One region of the Bradyrhizobium sp. 76 genome, then DNA from elsewhere that is predicted to be linked to it. Evidence: predicted binding sites of a transcription regulator. Region 1 holds the regulator's gene; each other region holds the start of a gene.
What was found. The regulator PhoB, encoded in region 1, activates phosphate uptake and scavenging genes when phosphate is short. The targets are predictions, from matches to a motif close to TGTCATNNANCTGTCAT.
Positions count from the first base shown of each region.

Region 2: the regulator PhoB is predicted to act here: its motif matches at 1,815-1,831, upstream of ugpB (sn-glycerol-3-phosphate ABC transporter substrate-binding protein UgpB).
Region 3: the regulator PhoB is predicted to act here: its motif matches at 2,113-2,129, upstream of IVB48_RS14340 (YbhN family protein).
Region 4: the regulator PhoB is predicted to act here: its motif matches at 1,391-1,407, upstream of IVB48_RS38920 (RNA degradosome polyphosphate kinase).

Region 1 covers NZ_JADPIS010000103.1:38,006-41,436, forward strand. Annotated here, with positions in the region: gene IVB48_RS26590 (aspartate aminotransferase family protein) at 1-77, opposite strand, end outside; gene IVB48_RS26595 (GcrA family cell cycle regulator) at 533-1,045, shown strand; gene phoB (phosphate regulon transcriptional regulator PhoB) at 1,289-1,996, opposite strand; gene phoU (phosphate signaling complex protein PhoU) at 2,020-2,736, opposite strand; gene pstB (phosphate ABC transporter ATP-binding protein PstB) at 2,747-3,431, opposite strand, start outside.
Region 2 covers NZ_JADPIS010000103.1:413,745-417,175, reverse strand. Annotated here, with positions in the region: gene ugpA (sn-glycerol-3-phosphate ABC transporter permease UgpA) at 1-396, opposite strand, end outside; gene ugpB (sn-glycerol-3-phosphate ABC transporter substrate-binding protein UgpB) at 444-1,760, opposite strand; gene IVB48_RS28235 (CaiB/BaiF CoA-transferase family protein) at 1,980-3,197, opposite strand; gene IVB48_RS28230 (organic hydroperoxide resistance protein) at 3,372-3,431, opposite strand, start outside.
Region 3 covers NZ_JADPIS010000059.1:398,949-402,379, reverse strand. Annotated here, with positions in the region: gene IVB48_RS14345 (hypothetical protein) at 1-695, opposite strand, end outside; gene IVB48_RS14340 (YbhN family protein) at 850-1,932, opposite strand; gene IVB48_RS14335 (ferritin-like domain-containing protein) at 2,359-2,865, shown strand; gene IVB48_RS14330 (MFS transporter) at 3,024-3,431, shown strand, end outside.
Region 4 covers NZ_JADPIS010000149.1:714,929-718,359, forward strand. Annotated here, with positions in the region: gene IVB48_RS38920 (RNA degradosome polyphosphate kinase) at 1-1,317, opposite strand, end outside; gene IVB48_RS38925 (DnaA/Hda family protein) at 1,446-2,123, opposite strand; gene IVB48_RS38930 (CDP-alcohol phosphatidyltransferase family protein) at 2,218-2,760, opposite strand; gene purM (phosphoribosylformylglycinamidine cyclo-ligase) at 2,916-3,431, shown strand, end outside.

The DNA of each region.
Region 1 (3,431 bases):
CAGCCTTCGCCACGCTCGAAACCGAGGTCGGACCTGGCGAAAACGGGGAGCAAATGCGGCGCTGCGCTGTTAGTCATGACGGTCACTTGAATGTTGCGGACGGTGTGAGCGTGCATTGCGCAACGCACCATCGACCGGCCCGGAAAACGAAACGTGCCGCCTCTTGAGGGCGGCACGCGCGACTATCTTAGGCCTGGTGAAACGGGTGTCAATGCCGCCCGGAAAGCCTCGCGAAACGCTGAATCCGTAGTCTTGCGGTGCCGATTTTGCGGGATTTAGTCACGGAACATGTGGAAGCGAGTCGGCGGACTCTTGCGCGGGAGTCACGCCATATTGTAGCGTTTGGATTGTCAGATACGACATCTCGTGCAGTGGTTCTGATCTTTAAGTCCTTATGTACCGGCGTAAACGTTCGGGCGTTCAAGACGCGCCCGGCGAGCCTTAAGGGATTCTGGCGGCACGGGTTTTTGAAGGCTTAGGCATTCGCTGCGAGGCCCCAGGATGGCGGGCGCGCAGCGAGGGAAAGGGTGCAATGACGGTTTTGACCTGGTCCGATGATCGCGTCGAGCAGCTGAAAAAGCTCTGGGAGGCCGGACTTTCGGCCAGCCAGATCGCGGCGGAGCTCGGCAATGTGACCCGCAATGCCGTGATCGGCAAAGTGCACAGGCTCGGCCTTTCGGGCCGCGCCAAGAGCCCTTCGTCGGCAGCGCCGCGGCCGCGCAAGGCGCGCCCCGCGCAGCACATGATGCGGGTGAGCCGCCCGATCTCGCGCGGCAACACCGCGCTGGCGCAGGCCTTCGAGGTCGAGGCTGAGCCGGATCCGGTCACCTATGACAACGTGGTGCCGATGAGCCAGCGGCTGTCGCTGCTGGAATTGAACGAGGCGACCTGCCACTGGCCGGTCGGCGATCCCTCGAGCCCGGACTTCTTCTTCTGCGGTGGACGGGCGCTGTCCGGCCTGCCCTATTGCGCCCAGCACTCGCGCGTCGCTTACCAGCCGGCGTCGGATCGGCGCCGCGCACCGGTGAAGCCGGGCCCGCGGTAATTACGGCAAGTCGTCGCGCGAAGAAGGTTCAATTTCCGTGTCGTCCCGGCCTAGTGCGCAATGCGCACGGGGGCCGGGACCCATACTCGGAGCGCGCGGTTGTTGCGCGAAAGGGGTCACTCCGAGTCTTCGCCAAACCACGTTCGGTGGTTATGGGTCCCGGATCAGCGCTCGCTTCGCTCGCTCGTCCGGGACGACGTCGAAGAATTCGGGGACAGCTTGCCAAGAAACAAAGCTGCAACCCTACACCTGCTCCGCCTTCGCAAACCGATCATCCAGCGCGTAACCGGCCCCGCGGACGGTGCGGATCGGGTCCTGCTCGCGGCCGAGATTGAGCAGCTTGCGCAGGCGGCCGATATGCACGTCGACGGTGCGCTCGTCGATATAGATGTCGCGGCCCCAGACGCTGTCGAGCAGTTGCTCGCGCGAGAACACCCGTCCCGGGTGCTCCAGGAAGAACTCCAGCAGGCGATATTCGGTCGGACCGAGATCGATCGGCCGGCCCGAGCGCGCCACGCGGCGCTTGTCGCGGTCGAGTTCGATGTCGCCAAAAGCGAGGACGGTGGCGAGCCGCTCCGGGCTTGCGCGCCGCAGCAGGCCTTTCACGCGCGCCAGTAGCTCCGGCACCGAGAATGGCTTGACGATGTAATCGTCGGCGCCGGTCGCAAGACCCCGCACCCGCTCGCTCTCCTCGCCGCGCGCGGTGAGCATGATAATCGGGAGCTGCTTGGTCTCGGGACGGGTGCGAAGCCGCCGGCACAATTCGATGCCTGACAGGCCCGGCAGCATCCAGTCGAGCACGATCAGATCGGGGATGTGCTCCTTGAGGCGGGTGTCGGCGTCGTCGCCGCGCATCACCGTCTCGACGTCATAGCCGTCGCCTTCGAGGTTGTAGCGGAGAAGCTCGGTCAGGGCTTCCTCGTCCTCAACCACCATAATGCGTGCGCCCATCGGGTCGTCGCTCCCTTAAGTCTTCAGGTGTTCGGTACCGTGTTGGCGAAGGTCGTCATGTCGCCCTTCGGCCGCTTGTCGGTGATCGCCTGGCCCTCGATCATGTAGAACACGGTCTCGGCGATGTTGGTGGCGTGGTCGCCGATCCGCTCGATGTTCTTGGCGCAGAACATCAGGTGAATACAGAACGAGATGTTGCGCGGATCCTCCATCATGTAGGTGAGGAGCTCGCGGAACAGCGAGGTGCAGATGGCGTCGACTTCCTCGTCACCCTTCCACACCGCCATCGCCGCTGGCAAATCATGCGCGGCATAAGCGTCCAGCACCGACTTGACCTGCTGCTGCACGAGGTCGGTCATGTGCTCGAGGCCACGGAACAGCTTGAGTGGATGGAAGTCCGTCTCCAGCGCTGCGACGCGCTTGCCCATGTTCTTGGCGAGGTCGCCGATGCGCTCGAGATCGGTCGCGACGCGCATGGCGCCGACGATCTCGCGCAGATCGACCGCCATCGGCTGGCGGCGGGCGATGGTCAACACCGCGCGCTCCTCGATGCGCTTCTGCAGCGCGTCGAGCTCGGTGTCGATGGCGACGACGCGCTGGCCGAGCGGGACGTCGCGGCGGATCAATGCGTCGACGGACTCGACGATCATGCGCTCGGCGATACCCCCCATCTCGGCGACCAGGCGCGTGAGTTCCTGGAGGTCGGTGTCGAAGGCCTTTGCGGTATGTTCAGAACCCATGTCGCGTCTCCTAGCCGAACCGGCCGGTGATGTAATCCTGCGTGCGCCGGTCGGACGGCGACGTGAAGATCTTGCTGGTGTCGTCGAACTCGATCAACTCGCCGAGATACATGAAGGCGGTCTTGTCGGAGACGCGCGCCGCCTGCTGCATGTTGTGGGTGACGATCGCGATCGTGTAATCCTCGGACAGCTCCTGGATCAGCTCCTCGACCTTGGCGGTCGAGATCGGGTCGAGCGCCGAACAGGGTTCGTCGAACAGGATCACCTCGGGCCGCACCGCGACGGTGCGGGCGATGCAGAGGCGCTGCTGCTGGCCGCCGGAGAGCGACAGGCCGGAGGCGTTGAGCTTGTCCTTGACCTCGTTCCACAGCGCGCCGCCGCGCAGCGCCTTCTCGACGCGGCCGTCCATCTCGGACTTCGAGATCTTCTCATAGAGACGGATGCCGAACGCGATGTTCTCGTAGATCGTCATCGGGAACGGCGTGGGCTTCTGGAATACCATGCCGACGCGGGCGCGCAGCAGATTGAGGTCCAGCTTGCCGTCGAGGATGTTGGTCTGGTCGAGCATGAGCTGACCGGTGGCGCGCTGACCGGGATAGAGGTCGTACATCCGGTTGAAGATGCGCAGCAGGGTCGACTTGCCGCAGCCTGACGGACCGATGAACGCCGTGACACGGTTGGCGCCGAGCGTCAGG
Region 2 (3,431 bases), 380 kb from region 1:
CGAGGGATGCAGCATGAAGATCCAGAGCACGCCGACCACGGGCGGCGCCACCGCATAGGGCCAGATCAGGAGCGTGCGGTAGAGCATCGAGCCACGCAGCGGCTTGTCCGCCATCACGGCGAGCAGCAGCGCGAAGGACAGCGACGAGACGGCGATGGCGAACGAGAACAAGAAGGTTCGGACGATCGCCTCGAAATAGGCCGCGTCCTTGAACAGCTCGACGTAATTCTCGAACCAGACAAAGGTGGTCGACAGCCCGAACGCATCCTGGAGCAGGAAGGACTGGATCACCGCCTGCAGGGCCGGCCAATAGAAGAAGATCAGGACGATCGCGAGCTGCGGCGCAACCAGCGCGTACGGTAACAGCCTTGACTGGAAAATGGCTTGCTTTTGCATGATGCCAGCAGAGCGGCAGGCCGGGTCGCGGCCTGCCGCTCATTGCCTCACTTGACGGCGGTCTTTTCGAACTGCCGCAGCATCGTGTTGCCGCGCTCGACGGCGGCATCGAGCGCCTGCTTGGCGGTCTTCTTGCCGGCCAGCGCCTGCTCGATCTCTTCCGACCAGACGTCACGCAGCTGCACCATGTTGCCGAGGCGCAGGCCGCGCGAGTTCTCGGTCGGCTCCTTGTTGGTCAGCTCGAGCAGCGGGGTCTCGAGATAGGGCTGATCCTTGTAGAAGCCCTCTTCCTTCGCCTTGGCATAGGCCGCCTTGGTGATCGGCAGGTAGCCCGAGGCCTTGTGGATATAGACCTGGCGGTCGGTGTCCGAGAGGAAGGTCAGGAACTTTGCGACGCCCTTGTATTCCTCGGCCGACTTGCCGCCCATCACCCAGAGCGAAGCGCCGCCGATGATCGAGTTCTGCGGTGCGCCCTTGACGTCGGGATAATACGGCATCGGCACGGCGGTGAAGGCGAACTTGGCCTGCGCCTTGACGTTGCCGAAGAACGCCGACGATGTCAGGTAGATCGGGCACTCGCCGGAAGTGAAGCGACCCTCGCCGGTGTTGGTGCGGCCGGCGTAGTCATAGGTCTTGGTCTTCTGCAGCTCGACCAGGGTTTCGAGATGCTTGACCTGAAGCGGTCCGTTGAACTCGAGCACGGTGTCGAAGCCGTCGAGGCCGTTGGCCTTGCTGGCGAGCGGCACGTTGTGCCACGCCGAGAGCTGCTCGAGATTGACCCAGGTGATCCAGGAGCCCGAGAAGCCGCAGGTGTCGTGACCGGCAGCCTTCAGCTTCTTGGCGGCCTCGAACGTTTCGGGCCAGGTCTTCGGAATCTCGACGTTCGCCTTCTTCAGCTCGTCGAGGTTGACCCACATCACGGTCGAGGACGAGTTGAAGGGGAAGGACAGCATCTCGCCCTTCGACGTCGAATAATAGCCGGTGATGGCGGGCAGGTAGATCTTGGGGTCGAATTTCTCGCCGGCGTCGGCCATCAGCTTGTAGACGGGCTTCACGGCGCCGGTCGCGGCCATCATGGTCGCGGTGCCGACTTCGAACACCTGCATGATATGCGGGGCGTTGCCGGCGCGGAACGCCGCGATGCCGGCGTTCATCGTATCGGGATAGTTGCCCTTGTAGGTCGGGATCACCTTGTAGTCGCTCTGCGACGCGTTGAAGTCGGTGGCGAGCTTGACGATAACGTCGTTGTTGGCGCCGGTCATCGCGTGCCACCACTGGATTTCGGTCACGGCCAAGGCCGGTGAGGCCGATAGTCCAACCGTGAGTGCAATAGCGGCAGCCGCTCCAAAGTGTCGAAGAGCCATCAAGTAAACCTCCCTTGGGCCGTCAAAAATGATCGCTTGCGCTAGCAGCGCCATATGACGTTCACATGACTGTGTAAGCGGCCGAAACGAAAGCGGCAAGCGCTGGAAAAGGGAAGCTGTCAAATAGGCGAATGCCGCGCGCGCAGCGTCCTCCGTTCGCGATGCACAGAGCGCCCGCACCGCAGTGCGGCATTGCCGTCGGATGAGGAAGGCGAGGCGCTAGCGCTTGCGCTCGGGTCCGCAGACCGTGCCCTGCTCGACCATCGCGTCGATCTCGGACCTGGAGTAGCCGAATTCGCCCAGCACCTCGGCCGCGTGCTGGCTGAATTTCGGCGGCAGGCGCCGCAGGCTCGGCTTGCTGCGATCGAGCCGGATCGGGGATGCCACGCCCTTGTACCAATCCTTCTCGATGATATCGCCGCGCGCGATCGTGTGCGGGTTGGTCAACGCCTGGTCGATCTTCTGCACGGGGCCTGCGGGCAGGCCCGCGGCGAGCAGGCGATTGCACAGCGGCTCGGCCTCGTGCTGGCAGAACACCGCGGCGAGCTCGGCCCGCAGTGCCTCGCGATTGGCGATGCGGTCCTTGTTGCGCGCAAAGCGCGGATCGGTGCCGAGCTCGGGCTTGCCGATCTCCTTGGCGAGCTTGCGGAAGGTGCCGTCATTGCCGACGCCGATGAAGATGTTGTCGGTCTTGGTCGGGAAGATCGCATAGGGCACGAGGTTGGGATGCTCGTTGCCGGTGAGCGACGGCGGCTTGCCATGCATGAAATAATTCGCGGTGTGCGGATGCATGATGGCGAGACCGGTCTCGTACAGCGTGGTCTCCAGGAACTGGCCCTGGCCCGAGCGCTGCCGCTCCGACAGTGCCATCAGGATGCCGATCGCCGCATAGAGGCCGGTGCCGATGTCGACCAGCGGCACGCCGATCCGCATCGGTCCGCTCTCGGGCGAGCCGGTCGCCGCGATCATGCCGGTCATGGCCTGGATGATGGCGTCATAGCCGGGATTGCCGCCGCGCGGGCCGTCGGCGCCGAAGCCGCAGATCCGGCAATGCACGAGCCGCGGAAATTTTTCCCGCAACACCTCGTTGCCGATGCCCCATTTCTCCAGCGTGCCCGGCTTGAAGTTCTCGATCAGGACGTCGGCGCTCTCCAGCATCTTGAGCAGCACGGCCCGGCCGCCCTCGGAGGCGAGGTCGAGGCCGATCGAGCGCTTGTTGCGGTTGATGCCGATGAAATAGGCCGCGTCTTCTTCGTGGAAAGGAGGGCCCCAGTCGCGCACCTCGTCGCCGGCGGGCGGCTCGACCTTGATCACGTCGGCGCCATGGTCGGCGAGGATCTGGGTGCAATAGGGACCCCCGAGCACGCGCGTGAGATCGATGACGCGCAGGCCGCTCATTGCGCCCGTGGCAGCTCCAGAACTGGCGGCTTCAGTCATCCCTTCGCGTCCCCTGTGTCGATGTGATCACAGGCCTAACGAGGTTCGTCCGGACCGGCAATGGCTTCCCGCGTAGGGCGTCATGCAGGCCGCTCGCCGCAATCCCGCGGGATGGCAAATCATGGGAAGCGGCCGGTCCGAGAGGATCCCGGGCCAGCCGCTTCAGCTACCCGATCAGACGACCGTCAGGCGAACGTCGACATTGCCGCGCGTCGCGTTGGAATACGGGCACAC
Region 3 (3,431 bases), on a different contig from region 1:
CGGTAATACTGCGCGCCGGCGGTGCCGAGATAGGAGCGGAAGCAAAAACCTTCGTCCGACAGCGCCAGCGGCCGGTCCGGATTGCCTTCGCCCGAGGCGATGCTGTCTCCGAGGCCAGCGACGAAGATGTCGCGGACCTGGATCTCGGTCTGGACCCGCTGGGTTGGATCGGAGCCGGAGGAGACGTCGACGGTCGCGACCGTCTGCTTGCCGTAGCGGACCCGCAGATTGATCGGCTCGGCGCAGTCGAAGGTGGATTGTTGCGGCCCGTCGCCGTCGTCGAACGACCAGGCGCAGGTGGCGCCGACCGGCACCGCGCCGGCGAGACGCACGGTGACGGGATGGTCGAGGGGGGTGAGATAGTTTTCCTTCGTGTTGTCGCGGGTGCAGGGCTGGTTGACCCGGCCCTGGAGGTCGATGCAGAGCCGGTTGACCATGTTGCGGGCCCAGCCGCGGCCCTCGCTCTGGAGCTCCAGCGATTGCTCGGCGGCGAGGATGCTGCGGTTACGTGCGTTCTCGACATGGAGCAGGAAGTCGCGCTCTTCGCGGAACAGCCGGAAGCGGTTGCGCACCTCCCAGCTGATCTGCATGGCGCCCGCGTCCTGCGCGGCCGCCCGCTCCAGCGGCAGGGCGGTGAGGAGCCCGGCGAGCAGCAGGGCACCAGCGAGGAAACGGCGAAGGGATACAGGGGTCATGGCCCGCATTTTCAACGGCAAAGTTGAGGCGGAAATAAGAGAGCTGCTCTCCGCCTGCAACATCGGTCTGACGGTTTTGCTGGCCGGCGTCTAGCGGACTATCGTTGGAGCATGATCTTTCCGGAAAACCGCTTCGCACTTTTTCGGATCATGCTCAGCGCTTGCTGGCCTGCCGCAGCGACCGCTCGCGCTCCATCGCTGCCACCTGCTTGGGCAGGTTGGCCTGCGCGCAGGCCTCCGCCAGCCGTCGGCGCTCCTGCCAGGGCTCCACCACATTCATCCAGAGCTCGCGTGTGCCCATGATGGAGATGGCCAGTCCGAACGGGATCACGAAATAGAGAATGCGGAAGACAAGGAGCGTGGCCAGAAGCTGCTCGCGGCCGAACTCCGGCAGCGCCACCAGCATGGCGGCGTCGAACACGCCGAGCGAACCGGGGGCGTGGCTGGCAAAGCCGAGCAATGTCGCCAAAATGAACACCACGGAGAGCGAAAGGAAGTCGATCTGCGGCGTGGCCGGCACCAGAAGGTACATCGCCAGCGCGCAGAATCCGAGATCGACGACGCCGATCAGGATCTGCACCAGCGTCAGCGGCGCTGACGGCAGCACCACCTTCCAGCCCTTCTGGCCCAGCTCGCGGCGCTTCTCGCCCATGCACAGCCAGACCAGATACGCGCCGATCGAGGCGAGGCCGCTGAGCGCAATCAGCCGGTTGATCGACGACGGCAGCTGATCCATGTAGGAGGCGGCATCCGGATGGATGGCCATGCCGATCGAGAGCACGAAGATGTTACCGAGCCAGAAGGTCAGGCCCGACAGGAAGCAGATTTTTGCGACATCGATCGCATTCAGCCCGTAATCCGAATAGATCCGGAAGCGGATCGCGCCACCAGTAAAGACGGTTGCGCCGATATTGTGGCCGATCGAATACGATGTGAAGCTGGAGAGCGCTGCGATGCGATAGGGCACGTGCTTCTTGCCGATCGTTCGCAGTGCAAAAAAATCGTAGAAGGTCAGCGTACAGAACGCGAAGCATACGCAGATCGCCGCCAGCCCGATGTTACCGCGGGGGATCTCGGTCAACGCGGTCAGGATGACCCCGGTGTCGATGCCCTTGAGCGTCCGTACCAGCGTGGTGATCGCGAACGCAATGATGAAGACGCTCGCCGCAACGCCGAGGCGCCGCCAGCCGATCCATCTCTTGAAGCCGCGCTTCAGCGCGGTCAGCAGTCCGTGCATTCATCCTCCCGGCGGGGGGCAAGACCGACCAGGCCAGACATTGGCCAGTCGGATGCGATCAGTGCCCGATGTGGGCTTGGATCGCTAGGCATGATGTAGCTCATTTAAGGCAAAAACAGTGACTTGTGCAGCCCTTGACAAGGATAGGTTCTGCCTTGGACCAGCTTGGACCAGCCACTTTGTCATACGCGGTTCACATCGGACGCGCGTTAAGCATATGAGTCGTGGGATCGGTCGCGTCCGTCTGTGACATGGTCTCAGATCCTGCACGGCCAACATTGTTCCAGCGCAAGGGATGCGGGCTTTTTTGGAACGACGATGCCCTGCGCTGGTTAGTGCCGCATCAGCAATCGAACATGGCGGAATAACCGGCTTCTCCTGCAAGCCGGCGCCTCTGTGTTCCCACAACCCGAGAGGATCGGACCGATGGGATTGTTCACAAAAGACATCAAAACCATGAACGACCTGTTCGTTCATCAACTCCAGGACATCTATTACGCCGAGCAGCAGCTCACCAAGGCTCTGCCGAAAATGGCGGATAAGGCGACCGATCCGCAGCTGAAGCAGGGCTTTTTGACGCACCTCGAAGAAACCAGAGAGCACGTGAAGCGCCTTGAGGAAGTGTTCAAGATGCACGGTGCGCAGGTGACGGCGGTCGATTGCCCGGCGATCGACGGCATCATCGAGGAAGCCGACGAGACCGCCGGCGAAGTGGCCGACAAGGCGGTGCTCGACGCGGCGCTGATCAACGCGGCACAGGCGGCGGAGCATTACGAGATCGTCCGCTACGGCAGTCTGATCGCCTGGGCGAAGCAACTCGGCCGCAACGACTGCGCCAGCGTGCTCGCCAAGACGTTGGAAGAAGAGAAAGCGACCGACAAGAAGCTGACCACTCTCGCCGAGAGCAAGGTGAACCTGCGCGCGGCGAGCTAGGGCCAGGCGCGGCCTGGATCAGGACAGAGCGTCGCGCGGCCGTCCGCGCGACGCTCGCGCATCACATCCCATCATGCATCCATCATTCGATCGTTGTCGTAACATGACGGCGGGTTGGATGCGTATCGTTCGCATGGGGCTGCAACCGAGATGGCAGCATGCGAGTAAGCACCGTCAAATACGAAGCCTTCGGAGCCGGCGCGCCGCATGCCGGCTCGCGCCTTGCGACATCCCTCACCCTTGCCGCGATGAGCCTTGGTTATGGCGTGGTGCAGCTTGACGTCACCATCGTCAACACCGCGCTCGATGCGATGGGCAGGACGCTCGGAGGCGGCGTCGCCGAGCTGCAATGGGTGGTCAGCGCCTACACCATTGCATTTGCCGCATTCATCCTGACGGCCGGCGCGCTCGGCGACCGCATCGGCGCCAAGCGCGTCTTCATGGCGGGATTTGCCATCTTCACCGTGGCCTCGCTCGCCTGCGCGTTGTCGCCCAATGCGACCGTGCTGATTGGGGCGCGGCTAGTCCAGGGCCTGGCGGCGGCGATCCTGGTGCCGAACTCTCTT
Region 4 (3,431 bases), on a different contig from region 1:
CACGCCGGCGCGTTCGAGGTCGCGCGCCCAGCGGATGTTGGCCTCCTCGTCGAAGCGGGCCTTCAGCTCGATCAGCGCGGTGACGGATTTGCCGGCTTCGGCGGCTTCCACGAGCGCACGCACGATCGGCGAGTTGCTGGAGGTGCGGTAGAGCGTCTGCTTGATGGCGACGACGTCGGGGTCGCGCGTGGCCTGCTGGAGAAACTGCACCACGACGTCGAAGGATTCGTAGGGGTGATGGACGACGAGGTCCTTCTGTCGGATCGCAGCGAAGATGTCGCCGCCTTGCTCGCGCACGCGCTCGGGATGGCGCGGCACATAAGGGGTGAATTCCAGGTCGGGCCGGTCGAGGCGGGTGAGCTGCGAGAGCTCGTTCATGGCGAGCACGCCGTCGACCAGGAACACCTCGTCGTCGGCGGTCGACAGCGCGTGCTGCACGAAGCTGCGCAGCTGTTCCGGCATCTTGGCGTCGATCTCGAGTCGGATCACGGAGCCGCGGCGACGGCGCTTCAGCGCCGTCTCGAACAGGCGGACGAGATCCTCGGCCTCTTCTTCGATTTCGAGTTCGGAGTCGCGGAGGACGCGGAATGCGCCCTGGCCGTGCAGATTGTAGCCGGGGAACAGGCGGTTGATGAACAGAGCGGTGGCCTGCTCCAGGGAGATCAGCCGGACGACCTTGCCCTCGGCCGGCAGGCGGATGAAGCGGTCGATCTTGCCGGGCATGCGGATCAACGCGTTCATCTGCTTGCCGTCGGCGGCGCGCGTGAGCTGGAGCGCGATGGTGAAGCCGAGGCTCGGAATGAACGGGAAGGGGTGGGCCGGGTCGATCGCGAGCGGCGTCAGCAGCGGGAACACGTTGCTGAGGAAGTAGTCCTCGATCCAGGTTCGTTCCGCCTTGGTGACCTCCTTGCCCTCGACCAGCACGATGCCCTCGTCGGCAAGCGTGCCGCGCAGGTCGCGCCAGATCGCCTGCTGGTCGGACGCAAGCTGCGAGACGGTCCGGTTGATGAGAGCGAGCTGCTCGGACGGGGTCAGACCGTCGGGGCTGCGCTCGGCAATGCCCTCGCGCACCTGGGCCTTGATGCCGGCGACGCGGACCATGAAGAACTCGTCGAGGTTATTCGCTGAAATCGACAGGAATCGCACCCGCTCCAGCATGGGGTGGCTGGGATTGACCGATTCCTCCAGGACGCGGCGGTTGAAGTGCAGCCAAGAGAGCTCGCGATTGATGAACCGCTCGGGGCTCGATGCGATCGCCGGCGGGCCTTCGGCTTCCGGGGCTTTTTCTTTAACTTCAACAGCTTGCGCAGAGTCCATCAGAAGTCGATCCATCCAGTTCGCCCCAATTTGCGACTTACGCGCAAAATCCGCGGGAGCATGTGTTAGAGCGATGACGTTTCGATGACATTGATGTTCCGCCGCCCGGCCGCGTCAAGCCGCCTTGGTCAGACATCCCGGAGCAGCTCGGCTGCCAGGGCCCGGGTGACGGGACGGCCAAGGCGCAGGGCCTCGGTGTCCAGCAGGTCGACAGCCCGTCGGGCGGCGGCCGAGGACCGCTCCAGGCGAGTGGCGAGGTAGCCGACCACGCTCTCGTCCACCGCGAGCTGGCGGTCGGCGCAGAATTTGACGATCAGGCCGCGGAAGAGCTGGTCGTCAGGCGGCAGCAGCGAGATAACAGGGACGGCGCGGAGCCGCGAGCGCAGGTCGGCAAGCTCGATCTCGAGAGAAGCGGGCGCCTCGCGTCCGGTGAAGAGGACGTAGGCGCCGTCCTCGCGCGCCAGATTCATCAGATGGAACAGGGCGCGCTCGTCGAATTCCCTGGCCTTGGGGTCCTCGACCACCAGCGCGCCGGTGGCGAGCGCGGCCGGGACGGCTTCGGCGGTCAGCCCATTGGCCGTGGTCGAGCGGGCGCCTGAAGCCTCGGCCCAGATCGCGGCGAGATGGCTCTTGCCGCTTCCTTCCGGGCCGGCCAGCCACATGATCCGGTTCGGCCATTCCGGCCAGGCGTCGATGAGGGCAAGACCGGCGGCATTAACGGGGCCTTCGAGGAAATTGTCCCGGCTCAGGCTCTCCGCATGCGGAAGCGAAAACGCCAATTGTCGGGGATGAACGCGGCCTGGCACGCTTGCTTTGCTCCGTGCCGGCGTGCCGGCTTCGTTTGACGAGATGCGACTTCATCGAGCGGGAGTTGGCCTTTTGCGGGGGCCGCTTCCCAACTCACTTGGCCTCGATCGTGCTCATGTGCCGCAACCACTCAACGAGATAGAGCGACACGGAGGAGAGCGTGAAGACCGTAACGAGGCCCATCAAGATTATATCATAAGGACCGGCTTTGAAGCCGAAGGCGAGGGCGGCCAACACCAGCGCTGCGAACGCCACCTGGGCCACAGTGTTTAGCTTGGATACCTTCGAGGGCTTCATCTCCACAGGGCGGTCGAACAGCCACGATATGATCACGGCGGCGACGATCATGATGTCGCGCGAGACCACTAGGATGACGATCCAGCGCGGAATCGCGCCCCAGATGCCCAAGGCCATGTAGATCGAGACCAGCAGCGCCTTGTCGGCGAGCGGGTCGAGCAAGGCGCCGAGCTCGCTCGTCATGTTGAAGCGCTTGGCAAGGAAGCCGTCGACCGCGTCGCTGATCCCGGCGATCAGGAAGACGGCGAACGCCACCTCCATTTGGCTCGACACGATGGCCCAGACGATGATCGGGACCAGCATGATGCGGCCCAAAGTAATGATGTTCGGTATACTCACACGGCGCTTCCCGGCACCCGGCCTGACCTCGAATTCGGCCCTTTGGAGGCTGAACCGGTTGATATCTCTACATAGTATACGGAGGCGCGCCATGCGAGCCATTGCGCGTCCCCGGAATTCGACGTAACCAGCCGCAAACCCACTGGAAATCGGGCATGACCGACCGCAAAAACGGCCTCACTTACGCCGATTCAGGCGTCGATATCGACGCGGGCAACCGCCTGGTCGACCTGATCAAGCCAATGGTGCGCGCAACCGCGCGGGCCGGCGCCGACGCCGAAATCGGCGGATTCGGTGGCCTGTTCGACCTCAAGGCGGCCGGTTTCAAGGATCCCATCCTGGTGGCCGCGACCGATGGCGTTGGCACCAAGGTCAAGATCGCGATCGAGACCGGCCTGCATGGCGGGATCGGCATCGACCTCGTCGCCATGAGTGTCAACGACCTCGTGGTGCAGGGCGCCGAGCCGCTGTTCTTCCTGGACTATTTTGCCTGCGGCAAGCTCGATCCGGAGGCGACCGCATCGATCGTCGCCGGTGTCGCCGAAGGCTGCCGCGAATCCGGCTGCGCCCTGATCGGCGGCGAGACGGCCGAGATGCCCGGCCTCTACAAGGACGGCGACTACGACCTCGGCGGCTTTGCCGTCGGCGCTGCGGAGCGGGGCACGCTCTTG